DNA from 4 places in the Acidovorax sp. K2F genome. Region 1 is predicted to be linked to each of the others. Evidence: predicted binding sites of a transcription regulator. Region 1 holds the regulator's gene; each other region holds the start of a gene.
What was found. Region 1 encodes FNR, which switches genes on or off when oxygen is low (the NO sensors DNR and NnrR bind a similar motif). Its sites were predicted from a motif close to TTGATNNNNATCAA; they were not measured.
Positions count from the first base shown of each region.

Region 2: the regulator FNR is predicted to act here: its motif matches at 2,391-2,404, upstream of N4G42_RS00530 (cation-translocating P-type ATPase).
Region 3: the regulator FNR is predicted to act here: its motif matches at 4,855-4,868, upstream of N4G42_RS15060 (universal stress protein).
Region 4: the regulator FNR is predicted to act here: its motif matches at 3,421-3,434, upstream of ubiM (5-demethoxyubiquinol-8 5-hydroxylase UbiM).

Region 1 covers NZ_JAOBSQ010000041.1:78,517-85,739, forward strand. The annotation lists gene N4G42_RS15965 (HD-GYP domain-containing protein) at 1-1,160, opposite strand, end outside; gene N4G42_RS15970 (sulfite exporter TauE/SafE family protein) at 1,382-2,107, opposite strand; gene hemN (oxygen-independent coproporphyrinogen III oxidase) at 2,113-3,495, opposite strand; gene fnr (fumarate/nitrate reduction transcriptional regulator Fnr) at 3,685-4,407, shown strand; gene N4G42_RS15985 (hypothetical protein) at 4,518-4,811, opposite strand; gene N4G42_RS15990 (FixH family protein) at 4,869-5,147, opposite strand; gene ccoG (cytochrome c oxidase accessory protein CcoG) at 5,212-6,657, opposite strand; gene ccoP (cytochrome-c oxidase, cbb3-type subunit III) at 6,739-7,223, opposite strand, start outside.
Region 2 covers NZ_JAOBSQ010000001.1:105,509-112,731, forward strand. The annotation lists gene N4G42_RS00510 (ABC transporter ATP-binding protein) at 1-417, opposite strand, end outside; gene N4G42_RS00515 (TetR/AcrR family transcriptional regulator) at 573-1,454, shown strand; gene cueR (Cu(I)-responsive transcriptional regulator) at 1,520-2,038, opposite strand; gene N4G42_RS00525 (heavy-metal-associated domain-containing protein) at 2,075-2,278, opposite strand; gene N4G42_RS00530 (cation-translocating P-type ATPase) at 2,446-4,707, shown strand; gene N4G42_RS00535 (methyl-accepting chemotaxis protein) at 4,826-6,493, shown strand; gene N4G42_RS00540 (hemerythrin domain-containing protein) at 6,648-7,223, shown strand, end outside.
Region 3 covers NZ_JAOBSQ010000038.1:161,736-168,958, reverse strand. The annotation lists gene N4G42_RS15090 (PilZ domain-containing protein) at 1-146, opposite strand, end outside; gene N4G42_RS25580 (EAL domain-containing protein) at 271-3,231, shown strand; gene N4G42_RS15070 (hypothetical protein) at 3,436-3,927, shown strand; gene N4G42_RS15065 (2OG-Fe dioxygenase family protein) at 4,050-4,829, shown strand; gene N4G42_RS15060 (universal stress protein) at 4,953-5,390, shown strand; gene N4G42_RS15055 (tripartite tricarboxylate transporter substrate binding protein) at 5,582-6,565, opposite strand; gene bktB (beta-ketothiolase BktB) at 6,754-7,223, opposite strand, start outside.
Region 4 covers NZ_JAOBSQ010000001.1:171,585-178,807, reverse strand. The annotation lists gene N4G42_RS00875 (acetoacetate--CoA ligase) at 1-879, opposite strand, end outside; gene N4G42_RS00870 (TetR/AcrR family transcriptional regulator) at 986-1,597, shown strand; gene N4G42_RS00865 (alpha/beta fold hydrolase) at 1,845-2,741, shown strand; gene N4G42_RS00860 (hypothetical protein) at 2,909-3,340, shown strand; gene ubiM (5-demethoxyubiquinol-8 5-hydroxylase UbiM) at 3,520-4,806, shown strand; gene N4G42_RS00850 (class I SAM-dependent methyltransferase) at 4,907-5,821, opposite strand; gene N4G42_RS00845 (zf-TFIIB domain-containing protein) at 6,018-6,764, opposite strand; gene N4G42_RS00840 (solute carrier family 23 protein) at 6,896-7,223, shown strand, end outside.

The sequences.
Region 1 (7,223 bases):
TCCAGATCCAGTATCGGCGCTTCATCCTTCGGTACGCGCGGGTCGTGCACGATGACCTTGGGCCGCAGGGGCCGCGACGAATTGACCGATGCCACGATGGCATACCGGTCGTTGACTAACTGCACGATGGAGCCGGGCGGGTACACCCCCATCATGCGAATGAAAGCCCCCAGGACCACCGAATCAAACCGCGCCTTGAGCTGGGCAAAGATGACGGATAGCGCCTCATGCGGCGTCAGCGCCGTCACACCCATGGCCGGGTTGCACATCCGGTCGTATTGATTGACCAGTGCCAGGACCTGGCTCATGCGCCCCAGGTCAGGCCCCTTCAAGCGCTGGGGAAACCCGCTGCCGTCACACATCTCGTGGTGCCGGGCCACTGCAGTCAGCACCGCATCGGCAAACCCCATGCGTTTGGCCAAGGCCACGGATTCCACCACGTGGGTCTCGTAGCGCGTGCGCTCCATGGGGATCATGGAGGGCGTAGGCTGACGCAGATTGGGCGGAAGCTTGAGCTTGCCAATGTCGTGGATCAATGCTGCCACACCCAGATCGTGCAGCTCCTCGCTCTTCATGCCCAGGGATCGCCCCAGCAGCAGCGAAATCACCATCACATTGATCGGATGCAACCCGTTGCGCTCGCCCACGCCCTCGGACAGCAGCCGGATGACGGAGTCGCCGTTTTCCAGCAGTTCGGTCACGCATCCAGAGACCAGCGCCTCCCCCTTGGCCCTGGCCTGGTCCGGGTGCTCGGAAACCGTGCGCTCCATGGACTGGTACTGACGCGTGGCTTCTGAGAAACGCTGATTGCAGGCGGCCAAGGCCCGGTTTTGTGCTTCCAGCAGCTCGCGGCGACGCTGTGCCTCGGGGTCTACGACAGTGGCCGTCCCAGGCCCGGGCGCATCCAGGCCGTTGGGCGGTGGGGCTGTCATCTCGGGCACGCTCCAGGCGGCCGGCACCAGCTCCTGGAGTTCAGGATCGCTCTTCTTGGGGACGTAACGCACCTCGGTCAGTCCCAGCTCCCGCAAAGTGGTGATCTGATCCGACGACGCCACCCGGAAACTGCTGGTCGGGAACGGATGATGCATCCAGCCCACGTCGAGCTGGATGTACATGCCGACACGCAGTTGGCTGATGTCGATGAGGATGGATGAGTTCACGTCAGGCGCACGATACATGGCGACATCAATGCCACCAATAGTTACGCAGATTATCACCAGTTCCAGTGACGTGGCGAAGAACCGACAGGCCGCGCAGCGATCCGGCAACACTTGACTGAAAGCGGGCCTGGCTGGACCACCCCGGTCCCCGCGACAAAGGAATCGCCCACCTTCCAGCCGCGGGGCGACTGGAGTGATGTCGACGGATCAGCGCCTCGCGCTCAGCGGCACCAGAGCGACGGCTTGTAAATGAGATCCATCCACAGCGCCCAGGCAGCTACCGCGCACAGCATGGCGCCTGCGGCCCTCGTGCCCCACTGCGCCCGCGCGAGATTCAGCCGGTTGCGAAGGCTGCTCCAAGCCCAGGGGCCGCCCACCAGCCACACCCCGCTGCCCACTGCAAACAGAGCCATGGTGAGGGCCCCCTCCAGCGCCCCCCCGCTGAGCGCCGCGACCAACAGGGCCGAATAGAGCAGTCCACAAGGCATCAGGGCCCACAGAACCCCGGCCGCCATCACTCCGCCCGGAGCCCCGACCAGCGGACGAACACGCGCCCACACGGAGCGGCCCGCCTGCTCCACCCACGCAGGCTGCCGCGACTGCACCATCATCATGAGCCCCCAGGCCATCACCGCCACATGCATGAGTGTCCAGGCGGGGCGCAGCGCGCTGGTTTGCTGGGTCAGCCATGCCAGACTGTCCATGGCCAAGGCCGCCAGTGCACCTGCGCTGGCATACCCCATCAGGCGCCCTGCGTGGAAGGCCATGGTGCGCTGCAGCGCACCGCCACGCGGCGCCCAGCGCACCTCCTGCTCCACACCACCGTCCGCCTGTGGTGCGCCGCCCTGCCGCACCAATGCTCCGCACGGCGCGGAACACATGGCCAAGCAATGGGACCCGCCAGCGAGTCCCATGAGCAAAGCAGTCCAGCCAACAGTGGCAAGCATAGGTGTCAGATGATGCGCGAAAACCGGGCGCGGTTGCGGTCAGCCTGCAGATAACGGTCAAAAACCATGGCGATACCGCGCACGAAGAACCACCCGGTGGCGGTCACTTCAATGCCCTCCGGACCCACCCGTACCAACCCCTGCTCCTGCATACCCTCCAGCTGCGCCAACTCTGCTGCGAAGTACTGGCGGAAATCGATCAACCACGCCTGCTCCATCGGCTCGAACAGCAGCTCGCCCTGGCACATCAGGGCCATGATGGCCGCGCGGCGCACCAGGTCGTCGCGGGTCAAGGCCAGCCCGCGGACCACAGGCAGCCGCCCCTGGTCCAGGAAGTCGTAGTACTCGTCCAGCGTCTTGGAGTTCTGGCTGTAAGTCGCCCCTACCCGGCCGATGGCCGATACGCCCAGCCCAATCAGGTCGCAGTCTGGCTGCGTGCTGTAGCCCTGGAAGTTGCGGTGCAAGCGTCCCTGGCGCTTGGCCACAGCCAGTGCGTCGGTAGGCAGAGCAAAGTGGTCCATGCCCACATAGACATACCCAGCGTCCATGAACGCATCGAGTGAGCGCGAGAGCATGGACAGCTTGCTCGCGCCCGTGGGCAATTCGGCGGAGATGATGCGACGCTGTGGCTTGAAACGCTCCGGCAAGTGTGCATAGGCATACAACGCAATGCGGTCAGGCCGCAGCTGCGCCACCTGCGCCAGCGTGCGGTCAAAAGACTCTGGCGTCTGGCGCGGCAGGCCGTAGATCAGGTCCACGTTCACCGAATCAAAGCCCAGCGAGCGAGCGGACTCCACCAGTGCAAAAACCTGCTCTGCAGGCTGAATGCGGTGCACGGCCTTTTGCACTTCGGCATCAAAGTCCTGCACGCCAAAACTCAGGCGGTTAAAGCCCAATTCAGCCAGGAGCGCCAGACGCTCGGAGTTGACCGTGCGCGGATCCACTTCGATCGAGTATTCGCCCCCGGGCGCCAGCGTGAAGCTGCGCTTGAGCATGGCCATCAGCTCCCGCAAGCCCGCATCTGAGAGGAAGGTGGGCGTGCCACCGCCCAGGTGCAATTGACTCACCACCTGTCCTACGCCACAGTGCGCGGTGTGCAGGTCGATCTCGCGGCTCAGGTAGCGCAAGTAGACCTCGGCGCGGTCATGGTGTTTGGTGATGATCTTGTTGCAGGCGCAGTAGTAGCACAGGGATTCGCAAAACGGGATGTGCACGTACAGGGACAGCGGCATGGCCTTGGCCAGCGTGCCCGAACGGCGCTGCTGCAGCGCCAGCACATAATCTTCCTGACCGAAGGCCTCCACAAATCGGTCGGCCGTTGGATAGGACGTATAACGGGGCCCTGGCACGTCAAAGCGGCGCAGAAGATCTGGCGAAACAGCAGTCATGGGGAAATTTCCTTGCGTACACCTTGACTGTGCCGTAGGCTCCGGGACATGTCCTTGACCTGCATCAAGTGAACCAACAAGCGATACGGCGACAATTTGATGAAGGTCAGCCGCTCGCCCGCGCCCTGTATTCAGGTTCGTGTACGGCAAGCACGATATGCTCGACCAACAACCCAAGTCCATGTGCCTATGAACCCGCTCACCATCAAAGTCGCCTGCTCCAACTGCAACCTCCGCGAGCTGTGCATGCCCGTGGGCTTGAACGAAGAGCAGCTCCAGCGCATTGACGAGGTGGTCGCCGTCCGTCGCAAAGTCAAACGCGGAGGCACGCTGTTTCGCAATGGCGAGTCCTTCACGTCCCTGTATGCCATCCGCACCGGGTTCTTCAAGACCTGCGTGGCCACGGAAGACGGTCGCGACCAGGTCACGGGCTTTCAGATGGCGGGCGAGATCATCGGGCTCGACGGCATCGTCAATGACCACCATACCTGTGATGCGGTGGCACTTGAAGACGCCGAAGTGTGTGTCATGCCCTTCGACCGCATTGAAGAGCTGTCACGCGAAGTCACTGCCCTGCAGCACCACGTGCACAAGATCATGAGTCGCGAGATCGTGCGCGAGCACGGCGTGATGTTGCTGCTGGGTAGCATGCGTGCCGAGGAACGCCTGGCCGCCTTTTTGCTGAACCTGGTGCAGCGCCTGCATGCACGGGGCTTCTCGCAGTCGGAACTGGTGTTGCGCATGACGCGCGAAGAAATCGGCAGCTACCTCGGTCTCAAACTCGAAACGGTCAGCCGGACCTTCTCCAAGTTTGTGGAAGAAGGGATCGTGGAAGTCAAACAGCGCCATGTGCGCATTCTCGACACCGATGCCCTGCGACGCATTGTGAACAGCCAGCAGACCTGCCACTGACGACACTGACACTGAGCCACTTCCACGCAGAGAGTCGGTTCAGCACAAAGTACAACCATCTCTTGCGAAACGGCATGCATTGCATGCCCAGACAAGCAGGCGAAAAGGGCTCAGGGGCAGGACGATGTCTTGCGGCAATCGTCGGGGCGCTCCCCATCGGGCACCGGGCACCGGTTGACCTCGAACGGAGACATGGAAAGCAGTGTCGTCAATGCGCTCGTTGCCATGGTGATGGCCCAAAACACAAAAAATGCGAGGGTGTACACCCCTTGCCGTGACAGCGCCAGGGGCTGGCCGAACCAGTGCAGGTCCTGGGGGTCCACCATGGCAAAAACCAGCATCTCCAGCACGCCCGCCATCAAGAAGGCGGGCCATGCAATCCACATCAGGCGTTGCGTCCACATATCGGTTCTGTCTCCTGGTGCTGCCTGGGGTCGCTGGGGGCAGCGACCGGCGGGTTGTCAGCGTGGTTGGTCTTGCACGGGGGTGGCCGCATGGTTGCGGGCCTTGAGGGCCGGTGCCAGGCTTTTCTCCGGCGCCACCAAGGTCTTGTTGATCTCAATGCCCTGGCGGTAGTAATCCTCGGCCACCACCGGGTCAGGCCGAGAAATCGCCAGCCACAGCGTCACAAAGCCAGCCACGATCACGATGGCAGGCCCGGCAATCACCAGCCACACATGGCCGAACTTCCACCAGGGCATGGGAACTGCCGGTGTCGCGATGGCAGGGTTTGAAGACATGGTGCTCTACTCCTCAACAATATCGGTCAAAGTGCGGCCCTGAAAGGCCCCACCGGGATGCCGCTCAACGCGGCACAAGAAACACGGATTTTTCCGTCACGTGGGCAGCTGCCCCGACGGCCTGCACGTCAAACTGAACCGCATGCGAGCCCGACGTGGCGGAACCGTACGGAATCTGCAAACGCACGGCCACCCAGCGCGACTCTGCTGCGCCAATATCCACTTCGGCCTCGGAGGCCACCTCCAGCCCCTCCAGTCCACGCGCACTGATGCGGTAGCGCTGTTCGCCCTCCGTGGCATTCATGATCTGCAGCCGGTAAATATTCTCCAGTTTGCCCCCCGCCACAATGCGCGAGAGCGCGGCCCGGTCACGCACGACATCCACCTTCAGCGGCGTGCGCACCACCAGGCTGGCCAGCATGGCAACGCACAGTGCTACCAGCACGGCGGTGTAGATCAGCACACGGGGACGCAGCACGCGACGCAGCATCTGGGACTGCGTCCAGCGCTTGGCCACGCCGTTCTGGGTGGAATAGCGGATCAGGCCACGCGGGTACTGCATCTTGTCCATTACGGTATTGCAGGCGTCCACACACAACCCGCAACCAATGCACTCATATTGCAAGCCCTTCCGGATATCGATGCCCACCGGACAGACCTGCACACACAGCGAGCAGTCAATGCAGTCGCCAAGCCCCTGGGCCTTGTAGTCAATGTTCTTCTTGCGCGGGCCGCGCTGCTCGCCACGCTCAGGGTCGTAGGTGACGATGAGCGTGTCTTTATCAAACATTGCGCTCTGAAAGCGCGCATAGGGACACATGTACTTGCAGACCTGCTCGCGCATGAAGCCTGCGTTGCCGTAGGTGGCAAAGCCGTAGAACAGCACCCAGAAAATCTGCCAGCCGCCTTCAAACGCCAGCAGCTCGCTGCCCAGTTCGCGGATAGGCACGAAGTACCCTACGAAAGTGAACCCAGTCCACAGGGCCACTGTGATCCACACCACCTGCTTGAGAAACTTTTTGCGGATCTTCTCGAACGTCCAGGGACCGTTGTCCAGACGGAGGCGGGCACTGCGATCGCCTTCGATCTTGTGCTCGATCCACATGAACATTTCGGTGTACACCGTCTGCGGACAGGCAAAGCCACACCACAGGCGCCCTGCCACGGCGGTGAAAAGGAACAGCGACAGCGCCGAAATGATCAGAAGACCGGTGAGATAGATGAAATCCTGCGGATAGAGCACCAGGCCAAAGATGTAGAACCTGCGAGCTCCCAGATCAAACAGCACCATCTGGCGCTGGCCCCATTCAAACCACGGCAGCCCGTAAAACACCAGCTGAGTCAAAAGCACCATGCCCCAACGCCAGCGCGCAAACAATCCGCTGATCGAGCGCGGGTAGATCTTCTTTTGCGCTTCGTACAGCGAGATGATCTCGCCCGCAGAGGACGCATCGGCGGCGACTGGCGTAATCGGGATGACCTTGCGAGCAGGCTCGCTGGGTGTGCTCATGGTGTCGCTTTATGAACGGAGTACAGGCTTACTCTGAAAAGAAAACCCGGGCAGTGCCTCAAGCACCGCCCGGTGGACATATCAACGTGCAGCCACCTGCTTGTTCGACAGGCCCCACACATAGGCAGAGAGTACGCCGATCTGCGCCTCGGTCAACTTCTCGGCCTGTGCAGGCATCTGGTTGACCTTTCCGTTATTGATCATGGCCGTGATGGCAGCCTCGCCCCAGCCATGCAGCCAGATATCGTCGGTCAGATTGGGTGCACCCAGTGCCTGGTTGCCCTTGCCATCCATGCCGTGGCAGGCCGCGCAAGCCGCAAATTTGGACTTGCCCAGCGATGCACGCAGCGAGTCGTGCGGGCTACCCGACAGGCTCAACACGTAATGCGACAGGTTGCGCACGTCTTCTGGGGTGCCCACGGCCGCTGCCATGGGAGGCATGTTGCCGATGCGGCCCTTCTCCAGCGTCTCGCGGATCTTTTCGGGTGTGCCGCCATGCAGCCAGTCGTTGTCCGTCAGGTTCGGGAAGCCCTTGCTGCCGCGTGCATCCGAGCCGTGGCACTGCG
Region 2 (7,223 bases), on a different contig from region 1:
CAGCTCGGCTTCTTCGCGGCGCGCGCGGCCCAGGTAGAACAGGGCGTCGAGCACGTTCGTCTTGAGGTGTGCGTGGCGGCCGAGCTTGATGTTGTCCAGCACCGTCATGCCGCGAAACAGCGCGATGTTCTGAAAGCTGCGTCCCAGGCCCAGCTTGGCGCGCTGCGGTGCGGGCACTCGGGTGATGTCCTGCCCCTGAAAGCGGATCGAGCCCTGGCTGGGCCGGTAAAAGCCCGAGATGGTGTTGAACAGCGAGGTCTTGCCCGCACCGTTGGGGCCAATGACGGCGGTGATGGAGCCGGGCTGCACGTCAAAGCCTACGCCGGTCAGCGCCTTCACGCCACCGAACGCCAGGGTCACGCCCTGCACCTGCAGCAGGGGCGTGGCAGCAGCGGGGCCGGAAGGGGTTGTCTCCATTGGCTTTCTAATACGGGTTGACTGCAGCTTTTGACAGAAATTTCGATGGAACCCAGCGCAAATTTCCTACTTATGCGTAAACTGTTTACTCGCAAGTAGATTCTGGAAGCCGCGACCCTCATCAGCATCCGTACTTTCCCGAGGAACTGCCATCCATGCCCCACGCCAAAGTGGCAACCCGACGCCGCAGCGCCACCCCCACCGCCGCAGCGCCGTCTTCTGCACCCGCTGCCAAACAGGTCAAGCTGGCCAAGCCGGTCAAAAAAACCGCGAAGGTTGAGTCGGCCCCAGCCGCCCCTGCGCCAGCCCCGACCGCTGCGGCGTCTCCCTGGCCCCCGGTGTCGCACCGCGAGCGCCAGCGCGAGGCCAAACGCAATGCCGTGCTGCAGGCAGCGGCCCAGCTGTTCAACGAACGCGGCTTTCACGCCACCTCGCTCGACGACATCGCCGCGCGCCTGAACGTGACCAAGCCCACGCTGTACTACTACGTGAAGAACAAGGACGAGATCCTGCTGCAGTGCGTGAGCAAGGGGCTCACGATGATGCTGGAGGGGATTGACGCCTCGCGCGCTGCGGGCGGCAAGGCCATTGACCAGCTCATGACCTGCATGCAGGTGTACGCGCGCATCGTCACCATGGACTTCGGCATGTGCCTGATCCGCGTGGGGGACGAGCAGCTGCCCCCCGAAAGCCGCAAGGAACTGCGCCGCCTGAAGTCCGCCATCGACCAGGAATTCCGCCGCCTCGTGGCCGAGGGTGTGGCCGAGGGATCGCTGCAGCCCTGCGACCCGAAGATGACGGCCTTTGTGATTGCCGGTGCCCTGAGCTGGATCGGCCGCTGGTACCAGCCCGATGGCGAATACACGCCCGAGCAGGTGGCGCAGCAGTGCATTGCGACGCTGTGCGATGGGGTGCTGCGGCGGTCTGCGCAGGCCCCGGTTTCAGCCGCGGACACGGGGGCCGCGCCAGCGACCGCACCCCGCCGCAAAACGGCAGTTGGCAAGGTCAAGGCTCCAGCGCGTTTGGGTGGTGCCTGACGGGCCTTCCCATACAGATTTCAAAGAAAAACCGCTCCAAGCGCTAGTCGAACATGTGCGAGTAGCTATTGATTTGGTAGCGTCTTGCGCGGAATCCTGGGCGTGTGGTGTTCTGCCTGCCCCGCTGCCAGGTCGTCCAGGATGGGGCAGTCCGGCCGGTCGTTGCCCTGGCAGCAGGACACCAGCGTTTGCAGGCTGCGCTGCATGGCCTGCATCTGGGCGATGCGTTCGCTCAGGTCGTCGATGTGTTGTTGGGCGATGCGCTTGACCTGGCTGCTGGCGCGGCTGCGGTCGTGCCACAGGCCCAGCAGTTCGGCGATTTCTTCCATCGAAAAGCCCAGGTCGCGGCTGCGGCGGATGAAGTGCAGGGCGTGCACGTCGGCCTCGGTGTACTGGCGGTAGCCGCTGTCGGTGCGCGCCACGCCGTTGATGAGGCCCAGCGATTCGTAGTGCCGCACCATGCGCGCCGAGATGCCTGCGCGCTTGGCAGCGACGCCGATGGGCACAGGCCAGGCGATGGGGCGGGGTGCTGCGGCCTTGGCGCGCGTGGTCGGCGCGGCATCTGGGGAATGGGGCATGGTCATGGTGTGGCCCTCGCTGGGTGCGTGGTGGCGCGGCGCTCAGGCCGCGACGGTGTAGCCTTCTTCGGCAATGGCGGCGGCCAGGGCTTCGCGGGGGGCGGTGCTGTCCACGTCCACCTTGCCGCTGGCGCGGTCGATGCGCACCTGGGCGTCGGGGTCTACCTGCTGCACGGCCTGGGTGACGGCGCGTTCGCAGTGGCCACAGGTCATGCCCTGAACTTGGAAAGTAGTGGTGGTTGTCATGGGGTGTCCTCGGGTTGGTTTTCAAGAGGGCCGTTAAAGCGACCGAAGTGAATGTTGAAGCTTGACATCGTGGCAGAGTCAAACACCGCTCAAGACACTCATGATGTGAGGGTTGATCAATATCAATGCTTGACCTTGCCATCACGTCAAGGATCAGCATCCCGGCCATGAACACCATCACCACCCCCCTCAACACCGCGCCTGGGTCTGTGCACTCGCTGGACCTGGGCATTTCTGGCATGACCTGCGCAAGCTGCGTGGGCCGTGTGGAGCGCGCGCTGCGCAAGGTGCCGGGCGTGCAGGAGGCCTCGGTCAATCTGGCGACCGAGTCTGCGCGCATTGCCTTTGTCACGCAGGTAGGCGCTGACCCCGCGGCCATGGAGGCGGTCCTGCGCCGCGCGGTGCGCAATGCGGGCTACGAGCCGCGTGCGGCGGGGCAGGAGGATGCTCCGGAGGACTTGTCGCCCTGGGCCGGCTTTTTACCCGTGGGCATTGGCCTGCTGCTGTCGGCGCCGCTGGTGCTGCCCATGATCGGCGACCTGTTCGGCCAGCACTGGATGCTGCCCGCCTGGGTGCAGTTTGTGCTGGCCACGCCGGTGCAGTTCATCCTGGGGGCGCGGTTTTACAAGGCGGGCTGGCATGCGGCCAAGGCGCTGAGCGGCAACATGGACTTGCTGGTGGCGCTGGGCACCAGCGCGGGTTGGGGCCTGTCGATGTGGCTGTGGCTCACGGCGCCCTCAGACCACCCGGGGCATGTGCCGCACCTGTACTTCGAGGCGTCGGCCGTGGTGGTCACGCTGGTGCTGCTGGGCAAGTGGCTGGAGGCGCGCGCCAAGCGCCAGACCACGGCGGCCATCCGTGCGCTGCACGCGCTGCGGCCCGATGTGGTGCATTTGCTGACCAAGCAGGGCGAGGTGGATGTGCCGGTGTCCGAGGTGCTGGTGGGCGATCAATTGGTGGTGCGGCCTGGCGAGCGCATCCCCGTCGATGGCACGGTGCACGAGGGCCACACGCAGGTGGACGAATCCATGCTGACCGGTGAGCCCCTGCCGGTGGCGCGCGATGTGGGCGCGGCGCTGACGGGTGGATCGATCAATGGCGATGGACGCATCGTGATGGCGGTGACGGCCGTGGGCGCCGAGACGGTGCTGGCCCAGATCATTCGGCTGGTGGAAGACGCGCAGGCCGCCAAGGCGCCCATCCAGCGGCTGGTGGACCAGGTGTCGGCCATCTTCGTGCCGGTGGTGCTGGTGGTGGCGCTGGTGACCCTGGCGGGCTGGCTGGCCATGGGTGCGGGGCTGGAGGCGGCGCTGATCCACGCCGTGGCCGTGATGGTGATTGCCTGCCCCTGTGCGCTGGGGCTGGCCACGCCCGCGGCCATCATGGCGGGTACGGGCGTGGCGGCCAAACACGGCATCCTGATCAAGGACGTGCAGGCGCTGGAGCTGGCGCACAAGGTGGATACGGTGGCCTTTGACAAGACCGGCACGCTGACCGTGGGCCAGCCCCGGCTCACGGCGTTTGAGGTGGTGCCGGGTCTGGACGATACGGCGGTGATGGCGGCCGTGGCCGCAGTGCAAAGCGGTAGCGAACACCCCCTGGCGCGCGCGGTGGTGGCGGCTGCGGGCGAGCGGCAGATCCACGTGGCCACCGCGCAGGACGTGCGCGCCGTGCCCGGGCGCGGCACCGAGGGCGAGGTGGACGGCCAGAGCTACCTGGTGGGCAGCCTGCGCTGGATGCAGGAGCTGGGGGTGGGCCTGGGCCCGCTGTCAGACCGCGCGGAGGCGTTGCAGCGCGAAGGCGCCACGGTGTCGGCCGTGGCCCAGCGGGTCACGGAAGGGTTGGCGCTGCGGGCATTGATGGCCTTTGGCGACGAGCCCAAGCCGGGCGCGCGCGAAGCTTTGGCGGCGCTCAAGGCGCGCGGCATTCGCACCGTGATGGTGTCGGGCGACAACCGGGGCGCGGCCGAGGCCATGGCCCGGCGCCTGGGGCTGGACCCGGCCGCGGGCGAGGTGATGGCCGAGGTGTTGCCGGGCGACAAGGCGGCCAAGGTGGCTGCGTTGCAACAGGGCACCGATGGCAAGCACCATCATGTGGCGATGGTGGGCGACGGCGTTAACGATGCCCCCGCGCTGGCGGCGGCCGATGTGGGCATGGCCATGGGCAACGGGACTGATGTGGCCATGCACGCAGCGGGTATCACGCTGATGCGCGGTGACCCGATGCTGGTGGCGGCGGCGCTGGATATTTCGCACCGCACGGTGATGAAGATCCGCCAGAACCTGTTCTGGGCGTTTGCATACAACGTGGCGGGCATTCCGCTGGCGGCGCTGGGCTACCTGAACCCGGTGGTGGCGGGCGCGGCCATGGCGCTGAGTTCGGTCAGCGTGATGGCGAATGCCCTCTTACTCAAGCGGTGGCGCATGTGATAAATACGTACAGCACGGTCATCGATGTCTGGCAAACTGCAACGATTTGTTGCGAATCCGTCGCCTCGGGGGAGGTGCGGCGACCGCATTGGCATAGCTATATCAAGGACGACAGATCATGAATCTCTTCTCGCTCATGCGGCAGTTCACCATACGTTTGCGCATGCTGGGTGCCATTGGCGTGGTGCTGGGGCTGCTGGGGCTGCTGGGGGGCGCGGGCATGCTGGGCATGTTCCGCATCCACAACATGAGCCAGGACTTCATGGACCACTCGTTCGCCGAGGTGGGTTACATGGCCGAGCTGCGGGGCGAAATGGGTGCCATCCGCCAGTTCGAGAAGGACATGATCATTGGCTACGAGAAGCCCGAAGCCGTGAAGGCCGCACATGCCAAGTGGGTGGAGAGCCAGGACAAGGCCAAGAAGATTGCCAACAAGTTCCTGGAAGGCGAGGAGGACTCTGACAACCCGGTGGTGCGCAACATCGTCAAGCGCCTGGACAGCTACCGCGAGCTGTTTGCGCACGTGGCGCGCCAGCTGGAGGCGGGTGGCTATGACACCGCCACCATTGCCAACCGCATGAGCGGCAAGGCCGTGGCGGAGTTTGCCGAGGCCGACAAGCTGATGGCCGAGCTGGACTCGGTGCTGCGCGCCGAGGTGGCCAAGTCCGTGGCGCAGCAAAGCGAAGTGTCCAACCAGACCAAGTGGCTGTTTGTGCTGGCGGTGCTGATCACCGTGGTGGTGGTGGTGCCCACCACGCTGATGAACATGAACTCCATTTGCAAGCCGCTGGAAGACGCACGCAAGATGGCCCAGGCGATTGCGGGCGGCGACCTGTCGCAGCACATTGCTGCCGAGGGCAAGGACGAAGTGGCCGATTTGCAGCGCGCGCTGCGCGACATGCAGCAGGGCCTGAGTGCGCTGGTGGCGCAGGTGCGGGATGCCAGCGGCAACATCGCCACGGCCAGCCAGGAGATCGCCACGGGCAACCAGGACCTGTCGCAGCGCACCGAGCAGACGGCCAGCAACGCGCAGGAGGCCGTGTCCTCGCTGTCGCAGCTCACGTCCACGGTGCAGCAGACGGCATCGTCGTCGCAGATGGCAAACCAGCTGGCCGCGTCGGCCTCGCAGATGGCCACACACGGTGGCGGCGTGGTGCAGCAGGCCGTGGCCAGCATGCATGAGATTTCGACATCGAGCCGCAAGATCGGCGACATCATCGGCCTGATCGACTCCATTGCCTTCCAGACCAACATCCTGGCGCTGAACGCTGCGGTGGAAGCTGCCCGTGCAGGCGAGCAGGGCCGGGGCTTTGCCGTGGTGGCCAGCGAGGTGCGCAGCCTGGCGCAGCGCAGCGCAGCGGCGGCCAGCGACATCAAGGGCCTGATCCAGAGCAGCGTGACGGCCGTGGACGGCGGCGTGCGCCATGTGGAAGAAGCCGGCACGGCCATGAAGGACATCGTGAGCAGCGTGCAGCGCGTGGGCGACATCATTGGCGAGATCACGGCGGCTGCGTCCGAGCAGTCGGCTGGCATCGGCCAGGTGAACAGTTCGGTGGGCGAGATCGACCGCATGACGCAGCAGAACGCGGCGCTGGTGGAGGAATCCGCCGCAGCCGCCGAGTCGCTGCGCGAGCAGGCCGCGCGCCTGTCGCATGTGGTGCAGCAGTTCCGCCTGGCCGAATCTGCAGCCGGCTACGGCCACGGCGGTGCGGTGGCCGCACCGTATGCAGGGCATCAAACCCAGGCGCTGGCAACAGGCGCCGCGCAGGCGCGCCTGACGCACTGACCGCACCAGGCCTTTTCTACCGATGAGCCCCGCAGGCTTGGTCTGCGGGGCTTTTTTGTGGGCAGAGCTGCCCGGCGGTTTATTGACCTGCGTCATGGGCGCACCCGTGCACGCGTGGCACCCTTGGGGCCTTGTTGAACCTGGGGAGTGCGCCATGCCGTCGATCAGTCTGCGAACCATTCGCGAGGAGCATGCGTCGCTCGCGGCGGTGCTGCACTCGCTGCGCCTGATGCTGGACCAGGGCCCGGGCGACGAGCCCGCCGCGTTCTTTGACGTGATGCGGGCCATGCTGTTCTACATCGACGAGTTTCCCGAGCGCCAGCACCACCCCAAGGAGTCGCAGTGGCTGTTCCCCAGGGTGGCCGAGCGCTCGCCCCAGGCGGCCGAGGCCATCGCCCAGCTGGAGCGTGACCATGAGGGCGGTGAGGCCGCCGTGCGCGAACTGCAGCACCTGCTGCTGGGCTGGGAGCTGATGGGCGACGCGCGCCGCGAGGCGTTTGCGCTGGCGCTGGAGCGCTACATCCGCTTTTATCTGGAGCACATGCGCCTGGAAGAAACCGTGGTGCTGCCCGCCGCGCAGGAGACCCTGCAGCCGGGCGACTGGACCGCCATCGACGCGGCCTTTGCCAGCAACACCAACCCGCTGGCCCCGGGCAAGCCGCGCGACGCGGCCTATGACCGGCTCTTCACCCGCATCGTCATGCGGGCGCCCAGTCCGATCGGGCTCGGC
Region 3 (7,223 bases), on a different contig from region 1:
CCCAGCGTGGCCTGCGCGGGCACCATGATCAACGCGCCCTTGAGCGACAAATCCAGCACATGCACGCTGAATGCGTCGGTGGCAGTGGTCAGCAGGGCCGGCGCATCAAAACCAACGCGGACGAAGTGGCGGCGTTCATGGGGCATCGCTGTCTCCTGGGCGGGGCGGGGGTGTGGCACATGCTACCCCAACCGGCACACGGTAGTTAATTTTTGGAGGTTTTTGCAAGCATTCGTTAACATGGTTTCTCCATCACCTGGGGGGTCCCGTGTGAAACCTGGCGTGAACTGGCTGGTGCGGCGCTGTGCCGCGTGGCTCAAAGGCATTGTGTGGGCGGCCGTATTGACGGCCAGCGCCAGCATTGCTGCGGCGCCCCGCGAGCTGCGTGTGGGCGTGTACTCGAACGAACCCAAGGTGTTTGTGGATGCCGACGGCAAGGCCGCAGGCATTTTTGTGGATCTGCTGCAATTGGTGGCTGCGCGCGAGCAGTGGACCATCAAATATGTGCCCTGCAGCTGGCAGGACTGCCTGGATGCGCTGCGCGAGGGCCGGCTCGACCTGATGCCCGATGTGGCTCGCTCGCCCGAGCGCGAGATCCTGTACGACTTTCACCGCCTGCCAGTGCTGCACAGCTGGTCGCAGATCTACCGGACATCAGGCGCGCCCATCTACTCGTTGTTTGACCTGCAGGGCAAGCGGGTCGCGGTGCTCAAGGGCTCCGTGCAGCGGTCCACATTCCTGAACATGGTGGACAGCTTTGGCATCCAGGTGACTTTGGTGGATGCGCCCAGCCTGATAGATGCGTTTGCCATGGTGCAGCGGGGCGAGGCCGACGCGGTCATCTCCAACCATCTGTTCGGCAATTTCCATTCGGCCCGCTATGGCGTGGTGGACACGGGCATTGTGTTCCAGCCCGCTACGCTGTTCTTTGCGACCGGCCCCGGTCGCAATGCAGATGTGTTGGCGACCATTGACCGATCCGTCGAGAACTGGCGCAGTGGCGCCGACCCGGCCTATGCCCAGGTAATGCGCCACTGGGGCGGGCAAGACCCTGGCGTGCAGATTTCCCCCTGGGTGTGGTGGGGGCTTGCGGGCTTGGTGGCGTTCAGCTTGCTGGCCGCGTTGATGGTTGCGATCTTGCGTCGCCAGGTCCAAGAGCGTACGCGCCACTTGCGGGACAGCGAGCAAAAGCTCGCCACCATTTTGGACAGTGTTGGCGCGTTCATCTACATCAAGGGCAAGGACTACCGTTACCAGTACGCCAACCACCACACGCTGCATTACTTTGGCAGGCCGGCGCACGAGGTATTGGGCCATGACGATGCGGCGTTTTTCGACACAGCCACGGCGCAAAGGCTGCGAGCCAATGACCGCCGGGTGCTGGAGGACGGCGAGACGCTGGAAGCGGAGGAGGTGAACACGCCCGCCGCCACGGGCGAGACACGCGCGTTTTTGTCGATCAAGATTCCGCTGCGCCACGCGGATGGCAGCATTTATGCGCTGTGTGGCATCTCGACCGACATCACCGAGCGCAGCAAGGCCGAAGAATCGCTGCAGATTGCTGCCACGGTATTTGAGTCGTTCGAGGGCATGATCGTGACGGGGCCCGACCAGAGGATTCTCAAAGCCAACCAGGCCTACGCGCGGCTGACCGGCTACACGGTGGACGAGCTGGTGGGCCAGACGCCGCGCCTGCTGCACTCGGGCCGCCAGGACACGTCTTTTTACGCGGCCATGAAGAACACCTTGCACTCCAGCGGCATGTGGCAGGGCGAGGTATGGAACCGGCGCAAGGACGGCACCGAATATCCGGCCTGGATCACCATCACCACCGTGCGTTCGCCGCGCGGCGACATCACCCATTACGTGGGCACGCAGACGGACATCTCCAGCCGCAAGGCTGCCGAAGAAGAAATTCGCCTGCTGGCCTTCTACGACCCGCTCACGGGCCTGCCCAACCGTCGGTTGATGAATGACCGCCTGCAACACAGCCTGGCCGCCAGCGCACGCTCAGGCGCGGGCGGTGCGTTGCTGTTTGTGGATCTGGACAACTTCAAGGACCTGAACGACACCCAGGGCCACGAGCTGGGCGACCAGCTGCTGCGCCAGGTCGCCGCACGCCTGGGGGGCTGCGTGCGCATGGGCGACACCGTCGCACGCTTGGGTGGAGACGAATTTGTGGTGCTGCTGGAGGGGCTCAGCCCGCAGGCGCACGAAGCGGCCGCCCAGGCCGAAACAGTGGGGCGCACGGTGCTGCAGGCTCTCAGCCAGAGCTACCAGCTCGACGGCCATTCACACCACAGTTCTTGCAGCATAGGCATTGCGCTGTATGCCGATGCACGCGGCTCGGTGGACGAATTGCTCAAGCACGGCGACATGGCGATGTACCAGGCCAAGGGCGCAGGCCGCAACACCTTGCGGTTCTTTGACCCGCGCACCCAGGCCAATGTGACCGCGCGCACGCTGCTGGAGGCGGGCTTGCGCGACGGGCTGCGCGAGGGGCAATTCTTGCTGCACTATCAGGCCCAGATTCACCAGCAGCGAGGCATTGTGGGCGCCGAGGCGTTGGTGCGCTGGCAGCATCCGCAGCGCGGGCTGGTGTCGCCCGCCGAGTTCATTCCAGTGGCTGAAGCCTCGGGCCTCATCGTGCCGCTGGGCGTGTGGATTCTGCGCACGGCCTGCCTGCAACTGGTGCAGTGGGCCCGCGACCCGCAGACTGCCCACTGGACCTTGGCCGTGAATGTGAGCGCACGGCAGTTCCGCCACAGCCACTTTGTGGAGGAAGTGCTGGGCGTGCTGGAAGAAACCGGCGCCAACCCGCACCGGCTGAAGCTGGAGTTGACCGAGACCCTGCTGCTGGACGATGTGGAGGACACCATCCAGCGCATGGACACCCTGCGTGCGTCGGGCCTGGGCTTCTCGCTGGACGACTTTGGCACGGGTTATTCGAGCCTGAGCTACCTCAAGCGCTTGCCACTGGACCAGCTCAAGATCGACCAAAGCTTTGTGCGCGACCTGCTCACCGACGCCAATGACGCCAGCATTGCCCGCACCATCGTGACCCTGGCCCAGAGCCTGGACCTGGGGGTGATTGCCGAGGGGGTCGAAACCCAGGAGCAACGCGACATGCTGGCCGGGCTGGGCTGCCACACCTGGCAGGGCTACCTGTTCGGGCGCCCCGGGCCGGCGGAGGCACTGCTGCAGGCGGCTGCCAGTGCAACGGCGTCGTGATGCCGGTGGACGTATATCGGACTTGGGCGCCGGCAGCCAAGGCCTTGCGGTACCTCATCTCGCGTCAACAACTGTCGCCATTGGCTGACATTTTGTAGCGTCTGAAAGGTGTAAGGTACAGGAAGCCTTGTGACTCACACAGGGCCGCCCTCCCTGTGCACACGCTGTGTGTGTGCACGGTGTGGCAGTCAGCAGGAGCTTTCCATGAAAAACACCATGTTTCCCACGATCCGTCTTCTTGTTTCGGGTGCGGCTGCGGCCGCGCTCCTGGGCCTGGCGGGCGGCGCGCATGCGCAGGCCTACGTCAATGCCACCGTGGGGGGCGAACTGGCACCCGGCGTGTATGGCCGCATCAACATTGGCAATGCACCGCCACCGCCGCTGATTTACGCAGAGCCCGTCATCATCCAGCGCCCTGCTGTGGTGGTGCCGCGTGCGCCCATTTACCTGTATGTGCCGCCCGGCCATGCCAAGAACTGGGGCAAACACTGCGCTCGTTACAACGCCTGCAGCCAGCCGGTGTACTTTGTGCAGGAGCCGCCCCCACGCCGTGGCAACCCGTACCAGGGGCCGCGCGGGCGCGATGACCATCGCTGGGATGACGACCGTGGACGCGGTGGCAAACACGACCGTGACCATGACCGCGGGTATGGCAAGGGTGAAGGCCGTGGCAAGGGCCATGGCAACCGGGACTGAGCGGCTTGCGACCACGGGGGCTGGCCGGTTGCGTGGATCCGGATGCGGCCCCCACACTGCACCCACCCTGTTTGCGCCATCGCAGAACCTGTGGTGGCGGCTGCGGTTAAGCTCGGGCCTCTATGGCCCAAGTCTCCTTTTCTCCCCCTTTCACTACACCGGCTGACGTCGCCAGCCAGCTGCAAAGCAGCGGCTTTGCCGTGCTCAGCCCTGAGGCCGTTGCCGAATGGGTAGGCGCTGACCTGTCGGCGCTGCTGGCCCTCAACAGCGACTGGGCAGCCTTGCCGCCCGATGAATTCCTGAAGGACGGTGGTCGCTACCGCCGCCGTCGCCACGCCTGCTTTGTGCTGCAGGAGGGCCGGATGGAGCAGGTGCCGCACCGTGCCCACTGGCAGCCCGTGGAGTACAACGCGCTGCACGGCGGCATGGAGCGCTGGTTTGCCCCCATGGAGCCCGCCACCGTGGCGCAGCCGGTGTGGCAGCAATTGCTGGCCGCGCTGGCGGGCGTGTCGGACGCCGTGTTTGCCGGGCCGCAGGCACCGGTGGCCTGGTTTGTAGAGGCGCACCAGTTCCGCATCGACACCACCGACGGCATTGGTCGCCCCACACCCGAAGGTGCCCACCGCGACGGGGTGGATCTGGTGGCGGTGTTTCTGGTGGGGCGCGAGGGCGTCAAGGGTGGCGAGACGCGGGTGTTTGAGGCCAACGGCCCTGCCGGGCAGCGCTTTACGCTGACGCAGCCCTGGTCGCTGCTATTGCTGGACGACGCGCGCATGATCCACGAGTCCACGCCCATCCAGCCGCTCAAGGACGGAGGCTACCGCGACACCCTGGTGGTGACCTGCCGGCGGGGGAACTTCCAGGGCGCGGACGTGGTGGGACTGGCGCCGTCTGGGGTCTGAACACTGCGGCAGAAGTGCATCCGATTTGATGCGAATCAAGATGCGGGGTATGGTGGCGGTTCACACTGTCGCCCATGGTCAGGCCACAAGCCTGGTCCCACCCCTCATTCAAGGAGTAGCACCATGTTCAAACACATTCTGGTTCCTGTCGACGGTTCCAAGACCTCGATGCTGGCCGTGTCCAAGGCCGCAGGTCTGGCCAAGACCTTTGGCAGCGCCGTCACGGCGGTGTATGTGATCGACCCCTATCCCTTCACCGGCGTGGGCGCCGACTTTGCTTACGGCCAGGCGCAATACATCAGCGCCGCCACAGCCGAGGCCAATGCCGCGCTGGACGCCACCAAGAAGGCCATGGCCGATGCGGGTGTGCAGGTCACCACCGTGGTGGGGGAGGGCCATGCGGTGCACGACGGCATCCTGCGCGCGCTGGAGAGCACAGGCGCCGACCTTATCGTGATGGGCTCGCATGGCCGCCGTGGCCTGGAAAAGCTGGTGCTGGGCAGCGTCACGCAGCGTGTGCTGGGTGTGGTGCACATCCCCGTGCTGGTTGTGCGGGACTGAACACGCTCCCCCATGAAGAACGGCTCCGAAAGGAGCCGTTTTTTATTTCAGTGCTCGATGACGCTGCGCACCACCCGTAGCCATCTGCGCTCGGAACAGGCACGCCAGAGGCCAGTGCACCCGTGGAGCTGGCTCTGCCAGTCCACCGGGTGCGTCCCCCTCAGGGGGAAGGCGCGAAGCGCCTCAGGGGGTCACTCAATCTTTGCGCCCGAGGCTTCCACAATGCCCTTCCACTTGGCGTAGTCGGTCTTTAGCAGGGTGTTGAACTGAGCGGACGACATGGCCTCCGGCTCGGCACCCTGGGCGTGGATGGCGGCCTTCATTTCAGGGGTGGCCAGCAGCTTGTTGATTTCTGCATTGACCACGTTCACCACGGTGGCCGGTGTACCTGCGGGCGCAAACACGCCGTACCAGGTGCTCACATCAAAGTCCTTGAAGCCCGACTCGGACACGGTGGGTACTTCGGGCATGGACGAGCTGCGCTTGGCCGATGTCACAGCCAGCGGGCGCAGCTTGCCCGACTTGATCTGGGCCATGGCCGATGGCACCGAGGACATAAGCAGGTCCACGTTGCCCGACAGCGCATCCATCAGCGCAGGGTTGGAGCCCTTGTAAGGGATGTGGCTGAGCTTGATGCCCGCAGCCTTTTCGAACAGGTCGCCTGCCAGATGGATCGAGGTGCCGTTGCCGGGCGACCCGTAGGTGATGGTGCCGGGCGCTGCCTTGGCAGCAGCCACCACGTCGGCCAGCGTCTTGAACTTGGAGTTGGCACTGGTGGCAATGACCACGGGCGTGTAGGCCACATGGGCCACGGCGGTCAGGTCCTTGGTGGGGTCCCAGGGCAGGTTTTTGTACAGCCAGGGGCCGATCACCAGGTTGTCTTTCTGGCCCATGACCAGGTCATAGCCCGTGGGCGCGGCCTTGACGGCCTCGCCAATGCCGATGGTGCCGCCTGCGCCGGCGCGGTTGTCGGCCACCACGGTCCACTTGGCGCTTTCAGTGAGCTTGGTGGCCACCAGGCGCGACAGGATGTCGGTGCCGCCGCCGGGCGGGAAGGGCACGATCAGGCGGATGGGCTTGGTGGGGTATGCCGCAGCGGGCGCAGGTGCCTGGGCGTAGGCCGTGGTGCCCAGCGCAAAGGCGAGGGCGGTGAAGGAAAGCAGGGTGCGCATCATGGTGAGAGGTGTCTCCGTCGGTTCAGTGGTGTGCGGGCCGCCGCCAGGCCGCTGGGTGCGGCTGCGGTTGCCCGGCTGATCTGGGGCAGCGGGCGCCAATGATCGCTGATCGACTGTGGCGCTCGCGTTGCCAATAGCAGGTGGCAGCATCGCGGGTGGCGATGGCAGTGTGCGCACCCGCGTGCAGGTCAGAGGCGCTCAAAAATCGCCGCAATGCCCTGGCCGCCGCCAATGCACATCGTCACCAGCGCATAGCGGCCCTGGATGCGTTGCAGCTCATGGATGGCCTTGACTGTGATGAGCGCACCGGTGGCGCCGATGGGGTGACCCAGCGAGATGCCCGAGCCGTTGGGGTTGACCTTGGCCGGGTCCAGGCCCAGGTCCTTGGTCACGGCGCAGGCCTGGGCGGCAAAAGCCTCGTTGGCTTCGATCACATCCAGATCGGCCACGGTGAGCCCGGCCTTCTTCAGCGCCAGCTGCGTGGCGGGCACGGGGCCGATGCCCATGTACTTGGGGTCTACGCCCGCGTGGGCGTAGGCCACCAGGCGGGCCAGGGGCTTGGCGCCACGGGCCTTGGCGGCACCGGCTTCCATCAGCACCACGGCGGCGGCGGCGTCGTTGATGCCCGAGGCGTTGCCAGCCGTCACCGTGCCGTTTT
Region 4 (7,223 bases), on a different contig from region 1:
CTGCAGCGCCACCAGCACCGTGCCGCCGTGGCCGTGCACGATGGGCTTGGGCAGGCCGGTGGTGCCGCTGGAGTAGACGATCCACAGCGGGTGGTCAAACGGCAGCCACATCGGCTCGAATGCTGCCGTTTCTGCATCATTTTTAGCGGTAGCGCTAGTCCAGCTTGCCCAGCCAGCTATCGAAACAGAAGCATCCAGATTGCCCAGCAGCACCGCGTGCTGCACGCTGGGCAGGGCCTCGCGCAGCTCGGCCAGCACGGGGCGGCGGTCGTGGTCGCGGCCGCCATAGCTCACGCCGTCCACGCCGATCAGCACCTTGGGCTCGATCTGCCGAAAGCGGTCGAGCACCGCATGCGTGCCCATGTCCGGCGCGCAGATGCTCCACACGCCGCCGATGCTCACCGTGGCCAGGAAGGCAACCATGGCCTCGGGCACGTTGGGCAGGTAGGCAGCCACGCGGTCGCCGGGCTGGATGCCCTGGGCCTTGAGGTGCAGCGCCAGCGACGCGACCTGGCGGCGCAACTCGGGCCAGCTCAGTTCGCGGTGCTGGCCCTTTTCGTTGCGGCTGATGATGGCGGGCAGGCCCGCCGCGTGGGCGGCATCCACATGCCGCAGCGCCTGGCGTGCGTAGTTGACCTGCGCACCGGGGAACCACAACGCGCCGGGCATGGTGTTCTTTGCCAGCACGGCCGTGTGGGGCGTGGGCGACTGCAACTGGAAGTAGTCCCAGATGCTTTGCCAGAAGGCGTCGAGGTCGGTGGTGGACCAGCGCCACAGCGCGTCGTAGCTGTCGAACTGCAGACCGCGCTGGTCGCGCAGCCAGTTCTGGTACAGGCGGATCTGGGGAATGTAGGGCGGGGTGTTGTGTGTTGTCTCCATGGCGACGCAGCGTACCAGCGGCGCCCGGCAGAGGCCAGCCACACCCGTCGCCCGGTTGACAGCGCGGGGATTGCGTTATTTCGCACAATCGTGCTAAATTGCGCCCATGGACGCCAAAACCCAGAAAGCCGAACTCACCCGCGCCGCCATCGTCGGCGCGGCGCTGGACCTGGCTGCGGCCGAGGGGCTGGAGTCGATCACGCTGCAGGCCGTGGCGGACCGCGTGGGCCTTTCCAAGAGCGGCGTGTTCTCGCGGGCCGGCTCGCGCGAGGCGCTGCAAAAAGCGGTGATCGAGGAGTTTGGACGCCGCTTTCTGGCCGACGTGTTCGTACCCGCCATGCAGCAGCCCAAGGGCCTGCCGCGCCTGCAGGAGATCCTGCGCCGCTGGATTGCCCGCACGCGCGACGTGGAGGCCTTCACGGGCTGCATCTACACCGCAGGCGCCTTCGAGCTGGACGACCGCGAGGGCGAGCTGCGCGACCTCCTGCACGCTGAAATCACCCGCTGGCGCGCCGCATTGCGCCGCACCGTGATCCAGTCCATCGAGGCCGGGCACCTGGCGGCCGACACATCCCCCGACCAGCTGGTGGGCGAGATCTATGGCCTGATCATGGGCTTGTTGCACGACGTTCGCTTCCTGCGTGATCCGCAGGCAGCGGCACGCACCGAGGCGTCCTGGGCGCGCCTCGTCAAGAGTTACCTCCCCTCCCCCGCTTGATACGCGGTGGTGTGCCAGGGAGTGCTCTTGTTTTTTTATGCCCCAATTTCGCACAACCGTGCGAAGAAAGGAACCACCATGTTGATCATCCTGGGCATCGCCGCCATCGCGGCCGCAGTGGGCGCCATCCGGTCGCTGCGCAGCACCCTCACCAGCCTCCCGCGCAGCAACCGGGACTGGATCTTTTACTGACCGTCCGCCCGGTCCACCTCCCCCATCTACCCCATCTCCCTCCTGGAGTCCCACCATGAACACCTCTCCATCCGCCGCGCTGCAGGCCACGTCCAGCTTCTACGGCGAGCACCCCGGCATGCGCCTGCTGCGTGTGGCGCTGGGCACGGCCGAACGCCTGTGGCCCACCTTGGCCGTGCGCGCGGCCTACCGCTTGTTTGGCACGCCCCTGCCCCTGCGCAAACCGGGCCGCAGCGCCGTGCCACCGGGCCACTGGCGCACGGAGCGCCTGGCGTTTGAAGACGCCGAGATCACGCTGTACCTGCCCCAGGCCCAGCCACACGGCCCCACGGTGCTGCTGCTGCACGGCTGGGGCGGGCATGCGCGCCAGATGCTGCCGCTGGCCGACGCCCTGGTCGCGCGCGGCCTGCGCCCGGTGCTGGTGGACCTGCCCGCACACGGCGGCAGCCGGGGCCGCGTGAGCAACCTGCCGCAGTTCGCCCGTGCCATCGAATACGCCACCGCCCGCCTGCACGCGCAGGACTCGGCGCCCCACGCCGTGGTGGCCCATTCGCTGGCGGCCAACGCAGCGGCCCACGCGGCCAGCCGGGGTCTGGCCACCGGGCGCCTGGTGCTGCTGGCGCCGCCCGCCTCGCCGCACGAGTACACGCGCCTGTTCGCACAGGTGTTCGGCCTGTCGGAACGCACGCGCGCGGCCATGCAGCGGCGCATCGAGGCGCGCGAAGGCATCCTGATGCGCCAGTTCGAGCCCCCGGCCGTGGGCCCGCGCATTGCCCTGCCCACGCTGGTGGTGCACGACCGGGGCGACCGCATCAACCGCTTTGCCGACGGCGAGGCCTACCGCGACCACATCCCCGGCGCCACGCTGCTGGCCACCGAGGGCCTGGGCCACCGCAAGATCCTGCAGCAGGCCGAGGTGCTGCAGGCCGTGGCCGACTTTGTGGCGGCGTAAGCGCCGGCCGGCGGTGGCAGACGGGTCGCGCGACCCGCCGGAATCAGCCGGTGACAGGCAGCCTCTATCATCCGCACTCGACCGCCTTCCTGGAGGCGCCCTGCCGATGAATCGCTGGTGCCCGCACCAGCGGCCCCTGCTGCCTGTTGCTACCTGCCGTGTCTCCCATGTCCACTCTCCTGTCCGCCTGGCCCGCCCTGGTCCTGTTGTTGCCCGCGCTGTGGCTGGTGTCGGCCATCGTGTTCCTGGCCAAGGGCAACCGGCGGGCGTTCGCACAGCTGATGGCCCTGCTGGCCTGTTTTCTGATCGGCGCGCTGCTGATGGAGTTCTTCACCTTCATGGGCGCCCTCATGGCCCGCTCGGGCAGCCAGCACGCCACGCCCACGCTGGGCACCGGCACGCGCCAGTTGCTGGAGACCATTGCCAACCCGCGCTCCATCACCGCACCACCGCTGTCGCTGGCGGCTTTTGCGGCGTACAGCATCCCGGCGGGCTACCTGTGGCTGCTGGTCACCTGGGTGCTGCACCTGCGCGGCAAGAAGGCAGGCCCGGCCAAAAAGAAGTCCAGCAGAACCCCGCGCAAGGCAGCCAGAGACTGAGTTTCGATTGTTTTAGCCCCCAGGCGCTAGAAACATATGCCTGAGCAGCTATCAATTGGATAGCGCCACCACGCCATGGCTTGACGCAGGGCAAAGCGTGCCCCAACCCGCCCGCCCACAATGGCGCGCGGCCTCCCCGACCCGGGGCGGGCACCTTGTCACCCTGTATTCATCCCGCCATGACCACCCACCACAGCGACGTGCTCATCGTCGGCGCAGGCCCGGCGGGCCTGTCGCTGGCCATCTCCCTGGCGCAGGCCGGGTTCACCGCCACCGTGGTGGAGCAGCAGGGCGACCGCGCGCTGGCCCAGCCCGCACCTGACGGCCGCGAAATCGCCCTCACCCACCCCAGCCGGGCAACGTTGCAGCGGCTGGGCAGCTGGGCGCACCTGGCCGACCACGAGGTGGGCCAGATTGCCGAGGCCCAGGTGCACGACGGCCCGCTGGGCCGCCATAGCGCGCTGCAACTGAACGCGGCCAGCGGCACCCACGGCGATGTGTCAGCTCCCGGCGCCCTGGGCTTCATCGTGCCCAACCACGCGCTGCGGCGCACAGCCCACGCGGTGGCTGCGAGCACCCCGGGCGTGCGCCTGCTCACCGGCACCCAGGTCACCCGCGTGGCCGCGCTGCCCGGCCATGCCGAGCTGGACTGCGTGCCCTCCCACACGGGCCCTGGCGACCACGCCACGCCCCAGCGCCTCACCGCCCCGTTGCTGGTGGCCGCCGACAGCCGCTTCTCGGCCACGCGCCGCCAACTGGGCCTTGGCGCAGACATGACCGACTTTGGCCGCACCGTCATCGTCTGCCGCATGCGCCACGCCCTGCCCCACGGCAACGTGGCGCACGAATGTTTTGGCTACGACCGCACACTGGCCGTGCTGCCCCTGCCCGATGACCCACAGACGGGACAGGCGCTGTGCTCGGTGGTGGTCACGGCGGGCGCGGCCGACGCCGCCGCGCTGATGGCCCAAAGCCCCGAGGCTTTTGCCACCCAGGTGCAGGCCCAGTTCAACGACCGGCTGGGACCCATGGCGCTGGTGGGCGAGCGCCATGCCTACCCGCTGGTGGCCGTGTATGCCCAGCGCTTTGCGGGCCACCGCTGCGCGCTGCTGGGCGACGCCGCCGTGGGCATGCACCCGGTCACGGCGCATGGCTACAACCTGGGGCTGGCGGGGGTGGAGCGGCTCACGGCCGCGCTGGTCAGCGCCCGCCAGCGCGGGCAGGACATTGGCAGCGCCGACGCCCTGGCCCCCTACGCCCAGGGCCACCACCGCCACGCCTGGCCCATCTACCAGGGCACCAACGCCATCGTGCGCCTGTACACCGACGCCCGCCCGGTGCCCCGCCTGCTGCGGCAACTGGTGCTGCAGGGCGCGCGGCGCCTGCCACCGCTGCAGGCGGCCATCGTGGGGCAGCTGACGGGCAAGGCACCCCAATGGATGCGCGCACTGACGCTCAGGCCGTAGCCAACCTCTGCAACGGGCGCGCCCCACGCCAGCGCCACCGTGCAACTGGCTTTGCCAGGCCACCGGTGGCGTCCCCCTCAGGGGGAAGACGCGAAGCGGCTCAGGGGAGGCTGTCCCTTACCCCCAGCGTGGCCAGGCCATACAGCGGCGCACCGAGCCAGGGGCGCCACCACATGTCCATGGCAATACCGGCCCAGCCGTAGCCCTCCGCCACGCTTTGCTCGCGCAGCAGGTGCAGGCGCGGGTGCACGGCCGCCAGCTCTGTCATGCGGCCGACACCCCACCGAAACTCCGCGCCCGTAGGCCCCACGCTGGCGTGGCGGGCCGCGCAACCCACGGCCTGGCGCGTCATCACGTCCAGCACCATGCGCGAGCCCGGTGGCGCGTGCTGCGCAAACTCGGCCAGCACGGCGTGCACCTGCGCGGGTGGCAGGTACATCAACACGCCCTCACACACCAGCAGCACCGGGGGTGCGGTGCGCTGCGCGGGCAGCCCGAGCCGCTGCCACCAGCCGGTTTGCGACAGGTCCAGATCGGCATGGCGCATGCGCGGGCACTGCGGCGGCAACAGGGGCTTGCGCAGCGCCATCACCGCAGGCAGGTCCGCATCAAGCCACTGGTTGGCCCCCGTGTCCAGCCACTGAAAGTGGTGCGTGAGGCCACACCCCAGGTTGACGCCCAGGGCCTGCGGGTGCTCGGCAAAAAAGGCGCGCCCCGCCTCCTTGATGGCGCGGGTGCGCCACAGCACATGCAGCACCGTGGGCAGGTCGTCCAGGGTGCTGCTCACATCGGCACCCAACTGGGTCAGCAAGGCCTGGGCCACGGCATCGTGGCAGTCGAGCCAGGGGAAATAGCGCCCGCCGTGGGCACGCGCGGCCAAAGGGATGAGCAGGGTGCTGGGCACGGGGGGCAGCTGCGCGCGCTGCAGCAGGCTGCCGGTGCAGTGGAGCGCACGCGCCGGTGGCGCAGGGCTGCGCGGCGATCGGGCAGGGCGTCTGGTGGGGGACTGCGGCACGGGGCGCTCCTCCAGTGGCTGCGGGCGCCACGGTTGCGTGGGTGGCCCAGGGCAAGGGCCTCGGGGCCTCGGGGCCTCAGAACAGGTTCTTGAACCATTCTGAACGGTCTGCCCCAGTCTGTCGTGAATGACCGCAGCGCGTGCTGCGGTATGTCAATGCACTGGCGGGGCTTGCGGCCAGCGCGACGCTGAATCCCTAGTCCTTCACCAGCGCCCACACCAGCGCCACCCCGGCCGCCAGCAGATCTCCGGTGAACGAGCTGTCATTGGCATCGCTGCTGGCCGTGGTGAATGCGCGCTTCTGGCGCTCGCGCTCGGCCCGGGTGCGGTCGCGCTCCAGGGCCACCAGGGCGTCGCCAATGTCCACGGGCGATACCGGCGCCGCCGGTGCCTTGGAGCTCGCGGCGGCATAGCCCTCCATGGCGCGCAACACGGCCTCGGGGTCGATGAGGGAGAACGCGGCACGGCAATAGGGGCAGGCGTGGTCCTTGCGGATGTCCACGGGCGCGCCGCAACTGGTGCAGTAGATGGCGCCCACGCGCTTGGCGAGGTCGTCGATCTCGGGGCGCGTCATGTGGCGCACAAAGCCTTTTTCGACCATGAAGGACGAGAAGGTGCTGAAGCGCCCATGCTGTCGCCCGCAGCGGTACACCATGTAGCGGCCGCTGCGCACCACGTCGTAACCCTTGGCCAGGCTGGTGTTGCAGCGCGGGCAGGCCATGCTCTCGGCCAGGGCCTGGTGCTGGTCCACACGGTGCTCGTGCAGCAGCCGAAACAGCTCGACCACGGACTGGGGCGTGAGCTTCAGGTTCTCGTGCCGGTCAAACCACAGGCCCTGGCAGGCAAAGCAGATGTCCAGCTCCAGCGAATCGCCCAGGTTGCTGGCAAAGCGGTGTGCCTGCATGGGTTGGCGGCACGAGGGGCAAGTGGGTGCAGGAAACATGGCAGTGAGGGTCTGGGCAGCGGTGCGGGGTGCCTCGCGGGGGCGGGGGCATCGTAACCCGCCCGGGATGCTCGTCCCCCACCCTGGCCGCATCCACTAGCATTCGCGCCTCAACCACAAGGAACAACCACATGGGATTCATGAACTGGCGTGTGAAAAGCGCTGATGTGTTGCAACAAGGCGGCGTGATCGCGCCGGACGAGCGGCTGCCCTGGCCGCAGACGGCGGTGATGGGCGTGCAGCACGTGATTGCGATGTTTGGCGCCACGGTGCTGGCGCCCATCCTGATGGGCTTTGACCCGAACGTGGCCATCCTGATGAGCGGCATCGGCACGCTGATCTTCTTCCTCGTCACCGGCGGCAAGGTGCCCAGCTACCTGGGCTCGAGCTTTGCGTTCATTGGCGTGGTGATTGCGGCCACGGGCTATGCGGGCCAAGGGGCCAATGCCAACATCGGCG